Linked DNA regions of Candidatus Kuenenia stuttgartiensis. The protein of the gene in region 2 interacts with the protein of the main gene of each other region in a pairwise test. Links are inferred from orthologs where the notes say so. Each region holds a gene or a part of one and is shown on either strand. Other genes may lie near its edges.

The links. The genes of interacting proteins can lie anywhere in the genome.
Region 1: the proteins of KSMBR1_RS09445 (region 2) and trkA interact in binary tests that used the Escherichia coli proteins (3 or more experiments, as listed by UniProt). The link is inferred for Candidatus Kuenenia stuttgartiensis from one-to-one orthologs.

What each region holds. Positions count from the first base shown.
Region 1 is NZ_LT934425.1:1,416,724-1,421,045, forward strand. Bases 1,014-3,898 are described here. They hold trkA (Trk system potassium transporter TrkA), read right to left. Parts: upstream 3,192-3,898; coding sequence 1,836-3,191; downstream 1,014-1,835. Other genes in these bases: KSMBR1_RS06480 (TrkH family potassium uptake protein), read right to left, coding at 1,014-1,802; KSMBR1_RS06490 (HEAT repeat domain-containing protein), read right to left, coding at 3,357-3,898. In the rest of the region: more of KSMBR1_RS06480, read right to left, coding at 318-1,013; more of KSMBR1_RS06490, read right to left, coding at 3,899-4,322. UniProt on the Escherichia coli protein: Part of the constitutive potassium transport systems TrkG and TrkH. May regulate the transport activity of TrkG and TrkH systems. Binds to NAD(+) and NADH.
Region 2 is NZ_LT934425.1:2,061,093-2,065,392, reverse strand. Bases 1,050-3,912 are described here. They hold KSMBR1_RS09445 (PTS sugar transporter subunit IIA), read right to left. Parts: upstream 2,785-3,912; coding sequence 2,314-2,784; downstream 1,050-2,313. Other genes in these bases: KSMBR1_RS09435 (ComF family protein), read right to left, coding at 3,276-3,912; hpf (ribosome hibernation-promoting factor, HPF/YfiA family), read right to left, coding at 2,821-3,180; ptsP (phosphoenolpyruvate--protein phosphotransferase), read right to left, coding at 1,050-1,872. In the rest of the region: more of ptsP, read right to left, coding at 1-1,049; more of KSMBR1_RS09435, read right to left, coding at 3,913-4,025; KSMBR1_RS09430 (LptF/LptG family permease), read right to left, coding at 4,018-4,300. UniProt on the Escherichia coli protein: Seems to have a role in regulating nitrogen assimilation.

The sequences.
Region 1 (4,322 bases), 640 kb from region 2 along the record:
CGCCCCCGTAGTACCTTATCGGTAATTTCTTTGTATTTTTTGGCAAGACATTTAATAGTGAAACCCGATGATTGTGAAATCCGAAACAAATTCTAATGACAAAATGATTTGAAATTCTAAACAAATGCATCTTTTGTATCTCGCATTTCGTGCTTCATAATTGTTGTATGTTTTGAATTTTATGTTTTGTTATTCGGATTTGTTTCGTATTTCGTGTTTCGGATTTCGTATTTTTTATATCTTGCTTGTTTGGTTCCGGCTATTCCAGCTTTGGTTTTCTATATATATCATTTCATATTTTATGAGTCAACACAATTCTACCTTTTCCACGTTACCGGTAAAAATATAAGGAGAAAGCTGTAAATTTCCAGCCTGCCAAGGAGCATGCAAAAGCTTAAAATCCATTTACAGAAATAAGAAATTTCGCTGAAATTAAGCGATGGGCCAACTTTTGCAAGTCCGGGACCGCAATTGGACATACAGGTGCTTACGGCAGAAAAGGAGGTCACCATGTCAAGATTTGTCGCCATCAATGCCAGCGAACACACCCCGAAAAATCCAAGGTACACCACGAAGAATACCGAGCAGCCGGTAATAATTTCCCCACTCACCGATTCGCCGTTAATCTTTACATGTTTTACCATGCGCGGCCTTATTACACGTACTATTTCCCGCATGCTGGACTTGAGCAGTATCAATATCCTCACGCTTTTAATGCCGCCGCCGGTTGAACCTGCGCACGCACCGATAAACATGAGCAATACGAGCAGAAACCGGCATATATCAGGCCATACGTCAAAATCTGCCGTTGAGAAACCCGTTCCGGTGCATATTGCAACTACCTGGAAGAACGAACGTCTGAGGGAATATTCAAAATGCTGATGATACTCACTGCCGGCTTCATTATGAAAGCTGCCAGGCTGGCCGAGGTATAAAAACACGGCAACAAAGACAATTGCTATCAGATTGAGTCCGGCAAAAAAACGCAGTTCGGAATTTTTCAGTATTTTTTTGAAATTTAACTGAAAACACTGATAATAAAGCCCGAAATTACAACCACAAATAAACATAAAGACGGCGGCTACAATTTCTATATAAAGATTATCAAAATATGCAATACTGGTGTTCTTTGTGGAAAACCCTCCCGTTGAGACCGTGGCAAAGGAATGGCAAATGGCGTCAAAAAACGGCATGCCGCCCAGGAAGTACAATAGCGTCACTGTTGCCGTAAAAACAAGATAGATAATCCACAGCACCTTTGCCGTTGCCGCGATCCTGGGCTTCAGTTTGCCTACGGTAGGGCCGCTTACCTCTGCAGTAAAGAGCGGGTATCCGCTTACGCCCATAGCGGGGAGTAATGCTACAAAAACGACAATAATACCCATCCCGCCAAGCCAATTGGTAAATGTCCGCCAGAAAAGTATGCTTTCCGGCAATATTTCCACGTTTGTAAGAAGGGAAGACCCTGTTGTGGTAAAACCGCTTGTTGTCTCAAAAACCGCATCGGTGTACGTTGTGCATACCCCGGAATACCAATAAGGAACTGCTCCCAGGAATATACAGATGAACCAGCTAAACGTTACAATGGCAATGCCTTCTCTGATGCCTATTTCTTCTTCAATTTTCCGGAAGAATAGTTTATTAAGTCCGCCCAACATGCCGGAAAGAACTATCGCCAGGATAAAGGCCCATAAGGTGTCGTAGTTTTTATAAAACAACGCAACGCCCAGCGGGATTAAGAATATTGCGGAAAGCATTAACGCAAGATTAGATACCGTACGAAGTACTATCGAAATGTTCATAGACGATGAGGTTTAAGTGATGATGAAATGAGTTCAGACTTTTCCATTGGAAAAGAGGGTTTGGACTTTTTCGATGGCATTTGGAAGTGCAAAAACAATCACGCTTTCCCCAGGATTTATTATGGTATCGCCTGTGGGCAGTTTCATAACTCCATTATGTGAAATAGCGCCAATAATAGCACCCTTTGGGAAGTGTACCTCTTTCAGGGGCTTGCCTAAAATTTTTGAGTGTTCCGATGCTATCAACTCCATGGCCTCGGCTTCGCTTTGCTGAAACTTTACCACGGAAAGGGTATCGCCCCTGCGGATATGCTGCAAGATGGAACCTGCGGTGATGAGCCTTGGGTTTATTACCACGTCAATACCCAGAGAATTAATAATAGGTACAAACGCGGGGTCTTCCGTGAGCACAATGGCCTTTTTTGCTCCGAGCCTCTTTGCCAGCAATGCGGCGAGAAGGTTGCTCTGTTCGTTTTCAGAAACAGCCACAAAAAAATCCGCCATGTGAATAGAAGATTCCTTCAGGATATCAATATCCAGGGCATCGCCCTTCAGGATAATTGTTCTGTCCAGCACTGACGCCGCTTCTTCCGTTTTTTCCTTGAGTGGTTCTACAATGGTAACCCCGATTTTTCTATCTTCCAGTTTCTTCGCCAAATTAAGGCTTGCCCGGTTTACGCCATAGATAACGACTTTTGCGACTTCATCTGCCCGCCTGTTCACCATCGGAAGGAAGAATGGCAATGCCTCTTTTGCCATAACCACATAGATGTTATCGTTCGGTTTAATTTCTGTTTCTCCCGTAGGAATAATCATTTCATCATTCCGTTGGATAGCGACGATAAGAAAAGAATCCGTGTATTCAATTTCTTCCAGATCGGCAAGTTTTTTACCGACTATCGGGGCATCCGCAGGCACGCTAAACCCTCTCAGCAGAACGTCCCCTCCTTTAAAATCGGCCACATAGTTTGCGCCAGGAGTGCCGATGATATTCATGATAGAATTAATTGTTATCATTTCCGGGTTTATTATGTAGTCGATATGAAACCCGTTTTGGTGTACAAATGGTTTTTTTTCCGAAAATTCCGGGTTTCTTATTCTTGCAATCTTTGTTTTTACATTATATTTATACGAAAGTATACACGTCACGATATTTATCTCATCGCTGTTTGTTACGGCCAATACGACGTCGGTATTCTTAATCCCGGCTTCTTCCAGGATTGAAGGAGACGTGGCCATTCCCAACACTGCAGAAACATCCATTTTCTCCGTAATACGGTCGACCATGTTTTGGTCTTTGTCTATAACAGAGATATCGTGTCCCTCTTTAGACAATTGTTTTGCGAGATTAAAACCTACCGCACCTGCTCCTACGATAAGGATTTTCATTTATATTTCAAACTCCTGTTAAAAATTATTTACGATTTACGATTTTTTTAATCTGTGTAATCGTTCGACTGAGCTCACGACGAAGTCTGTGTAATCTGTGGTTTCTTCTTTTATTAACTTACGATTTGGGATTTCAGGTCGTACCTCGTAAATCGTACTTCGTTACTATTTTGCATTGGCGACGCCAATTTCAATTTTGTCATTTAATGCCTGAAAATGGGGTAAAAATTCTTCGCCGCCAAGATTAGGGTCCTCCGTCTTCAACAGGGCGATAAGGTCCTTTACCTTTTCATAGTTACCCTGTTCAAGCATGGCAGTGGCAATGTCCAAACGACCTTGCCAGCACCATTGGCAATTCCGGGGATTCTCTTCAAGCCACACGGTGAACCATTTTAGCGCACGGTCAAACTGTTTCAGCTCTTTTGCGCACTGAATAAATTCTTTTTTTATTGTGTCATCAACGGAATTATGTTTTAAAATTTCCTCATAATTATTGAGTGCGTTCTGCCAATCTTTTAACGCAAATAATGTTTTTGCCCGTTTTATCCTGATTTGCAAGACCTTATCCTGTAACTCCGGGAATTTTGCATATTTTGCCATTATTCTGCCAAGAACGATTTCTGCCCGCTTATAATCTGCAATATTATAAAAACTAGCCGCCACGGACTCCATAATATCAAACGTTGCGTCTTCAATATTCACCAAACGCCCGGCCGCTTGTTCCACAACCCGTTTATCAACATCCTGAAGCGCTTTTATCAAAGCCTCAATTGCCGGCAGATTTCCAATCTGGCCGAGAGCCGTCACCGCCGACTCTCTTACTCGGGCACTACTGTCGGACAGGCGCTTAATAAGGGGTTCCACACATACAGGGTCGCCGATTTTCCCTAAACTATCTGCCGCATACCACCGGACACGTTCTTCCCCGTCGTTCAGGGCGGCAATTAAGTACGGCACCGCGCGCACATCGGCGAGTTTCCCAAGAGACGCCGCAGTACACTCCCTTATTTCGGGCTTCTCGTGCGTTAGAAATTGAATCAACGTATCAACCGCTCTTAAATCTCCCGTCTCGCCTAACGATTCTATTATCGTAGACACAATGGGGGCATTTGTTTTATTGTTTAACGCTTC
Region 2 (4,300 bases):
GCTAAACTCTTTCAGACCAAGCCCTACAAGGGGGATCGTATATTCCAGTTCCCCTCCCATTTCGCCGCAAATTCCAACAGGAATATCATTTTCATGTGCAGATTTTATCGCAAATTTCAAAAACCTTAAAATCGCCGGATGTACAGGACAATATAAATATGCCACCCGTTCGTTGTTTCTATCAACCGCCAAAGAATATTGGATAAGATCGTTTGTGCCTATGCTAAAAAAATCGCATTCTTTTGCCAACATGTCTGAAATCATAACAGAAGAGGGGACTTCCAGCATCGTTCCCATTTTGACGTTTTTATCAAAGGAAATATTCTCTTTGTCCAGATCTTCCATCGTCTCATACACCATCTGTTTTGCCCGTCTCAGTTCCTGGATGGATGAAATTAAGGGAAACAATATTTTCACCTCTCCCAGAGCAGAGGCTCTCAGCAAGGCTCTAAGCTGTATTTTAAATATGGAAGGGTTTTCAAAACAATAACGTATAGAACGACACCCAAGGAAAGGATTTCCCTCTTTTCTATGTTCCAGGTATGGCAGCTTATCTGCACCTAAATCAAGCGTTCTGATGATAACAGGTCTTCCCTTTAGTTCCTGAACAACGGTAGTGTATGCCTCCAAATGCTGCTCTTCTGTCGGAGGCGTTGGAGAATTCAAATAGAGAAACTCCGTTCTGTAAAGGCCTATCCCTTCCGCACCGTAGTTTAAATTTACACCTATTTCCCGTGGAAATTCAATATTGCCGAAAATGGAAATATGTCTTCCATCCGCCGTGGTGGAAGGTTGGTCTTTTAGTTCTATCGCCAGTTTTTTCTCAAAAACATCGATACTCTTTACCTTACTTTGGTACGTTGCTAACGTCTCATCGTCTGGCCTGACAATTACCAATCCCCGGTTTCCGTCTACAATTACGATATCACCTCCAAAAACATCCGAGGTAACAGTGCCAAGCCCTACCACTGCAGGAATCCCCAATGCACGCGCAACGATTGCCGTATGAGAAGTACGTCCTCCGCCATCGGTGGCAAAACCCTTCACTTTTTGAGGATCAAGCATGGCCGTTTGGGAAGGGGTAAGGTCGTGCGCCACTAAAACTACTTCTTCCTCAAGATTTTTAAGTTCTTCCCTCTTTTCACCCAACAAATTTCTTAAAAGACGGCGTTCAACATCAAAGATATCTGTTACCCTTTCCGCCAGGTATGAATCTTTAATATCCTGAAATTTCCTGATATATACACGCAAGGCGAGAGAAACTGCAAATTCAGGCGTAAAGTTGGTTTTCCGAATCCGTTTTATAATTTCATCTTTCAACCGTGCATCCTGCAAAACCATTCTGTGAGTGCCGAAAATGGACCCTATTTCAGAACCTAAATTCTCAGAAACCTTCTTTTCCAAATCCTCTATTTCTTTTTTAGAGGCATCGATCGCTTTTTCGAGTCTGCAAACCTCATCTTCAACTGCCTCATTTTTTATGACGTGGCGTGGTATCCGGAAGCCTTCGCTCTCAAACAAAAAAGCCTGCCGGATCACAACCCCCGGTGAAACGGCTATGCCTTTTCGGATTTCCATAAATTCTTCTTCAAACTTGCTATTCACCAGTTCTTCCAGAGCGTCCAGCGCTTCTGCACAATCCACCCCTTTCGCACTTATTAATAACTCCGTGCCATTTTCCGCACCAAGCGTTAAAAGCTCAATGATGCTTTTGCCATCAATATTTTTACCCTTTGCTTCCACGCGTATCTCAGAAGTATATTTATTGGCAATTTCGGAAAATTTGGTTGCAGGCCGCGCGTGCAGGCCATTTGAATTCCATATCTTCACTTTCCGTTCAGATATTTTGGAGTTTACAAAGAAAAAATCCATTATACGCTTCTCTACAAAACTACAATAAAATACTGTATCTAAATAAATGGTAATGCTTGAAAAACAGGAGAATAATGCTCTTTCACTCTTGCGATAGCTTGTCCGTCGCCATGCAAAAAATTAGTCCGACAGCCGTTCGCCATAATAGCTTATCAGTAATTTCTTTGCACACTTCCATTCGTCAGTGCGTGCTTTTTGGCAAAATGTTTAATGGTGAAACCCGAAAGCTAAATACGAAATTCTAAACAAATTCTAAATTTCAACTATTTAAAAACCCGGTTTTTCAAAAAACTAAAGTGTTACGGTTTTGTTCATTGGGATTTTGTATTTTGGAATTTGTTTCGTGCTTCGTGCCTCGTGCCTCGTATTTTTTATTTAGTACTTGTTTGGTTCCGGTTATGCCAGCGTGGGTATTGAGGAATAAAAGCACCCTGCTGAGTATTACACCTGAATACCGTCTACTTCCTTCAGTGTATCTACCATCCCTTCAATGCCTTTTGCTTCACGCATAAAGCGACGGAAATCATCATCTCTGATTGCGGTAGATATTTTCTCTAAAGCGGCGAGATGTGACCCGGTGGAATCGGTGGGGGAAAGCAGCAAAAAAAACAGGAATACTGGTTCGCCGTCCAATGCATTAAAATCGACCCCTTTTGCAGAACGGGCCACAGAACCTATAACATTTTTTATACTTTCATGCTTTGTGTGGGGTACGGCCACTCCCTTGCCTATGCCCGTACTTCCTAATTCTTCCCTTTTCATAAGGGCTTCAATAATCCTTCCAACATCTTTTGCATCGATTTTTTTCGCATCACGAAGAGCACATACCATCTCCCTGATGACTGCTTCTTTTTCAACGGACTGTATTTCTGTTATAATCGCCTCAGATACAATAAAATCAGTTAATTTCATTACCCTTGCACCCCCAATAAGTATTCTTTTATACCTCTATACCTCTTGTTTGCCTTCAGATTCTGCGACTTCTCCAATAGAATGCTTCTTTTGACGAACAATTTTAGATTCTATTTTCCCCTTGTGTTTTTTCAATTGCGCAACTACTTTATCCACAACAATATCTATAGAACGATACATGTCTGTATTTGACGCCTCTGCCACAATCGTGGGTCCTCTTGAAACATTGACAACCATTTCGACAAGATGGCTGCTATCCCCCCCTATGTCAAGCGTTACCTGTACATGCAAAATCCATTCGAAAAATTTTTTTATTTTTTCAGCTTTTTGCAAGGCATAATTTCTTATTGCTTCCGTAATATCCAAATGTCTGGCAACTATTGTTATATTATCCAAAGCACAATTCCTTTCTTTAAATAAAAAATATTCACTTAAAACCTTTACATTTTACTGATATAAGACTTTCCGTCAAGGAAATTAAAGCAGAATACCTAATTCTTATACTCTGCAATTGCAAAAACAAACAAATGTATGGATTTGGCCCCTGTTTTTTTCAGTTTTTTTGCGCACTCACGCATGGTTAAGCCAGTAGTGAGAACATCGTCCACCAATAATACCCTTTTTCCCTTCATTATTGCCGGGTTTTTAATAAAAAACGCCTTTTGGACATTTGAATATCTTTTGCTTTTAGATAATCTTGTTTGTGAAGTAGTGTTTTTGATTCTGATAAGGTTATTTACGGAGAAAGGCGTTAAAAAAGCCCGATGAATTTCACGCGCTATAAGCTCTGATTGATTGAAGCCTCTCTGCAATTTCTTTCGCCAATAAAGGGGTACCGGTACAATAATATCTATTTCCCGCATAAGTTCCCCAAGTTTTTTGTTTTTCCGCAGAAAGTCCCCTATTGCCTTATATAAGAAACGCTGTCTTTCATATTTATATTTATGTATTAAAGCTTTAATCGCACCATCATAATATGCAATTGCCGTTAATGAATCATGGTAAAGATGCTCTGACCGGCAAAAAGCACAGCCTTTTACCTCAGACGCGACGGAATACTGCCCTAAAACACTCCCACACCGAATACAATGTCTCTCATTTACAAATGGAATATTTTTCCTGCATGTACCGCAAATATACTGCTCGCAATGGTAATTTATATTCCTATTGCAATAGAGGCAAATCCGCGGATAGAATACGTCTAATAATGCCTGTACATAATTATTAATCGCATTAAGCATTCATCATATCAAAAAAGAATATTCCCACAGACCCAAAAAGTACAATGGGCATCCATGCCGCCAATACGGGGTGAACCATTCCCGTATTGCCAAGATTGGAACAAATAAAAGACACCGCATAAAACACCCCACAGGCAAGGATACACAAACTTACGCGCAAAAAAATGTTTTTACTCATTCTTTCAAACCCAACAACAAGAGGTATTCCCAAAAAAAGCAACACAATATGCGTAAGCGTATAGGCAATTCTTGAATGAAACAATACCTTATTCTTC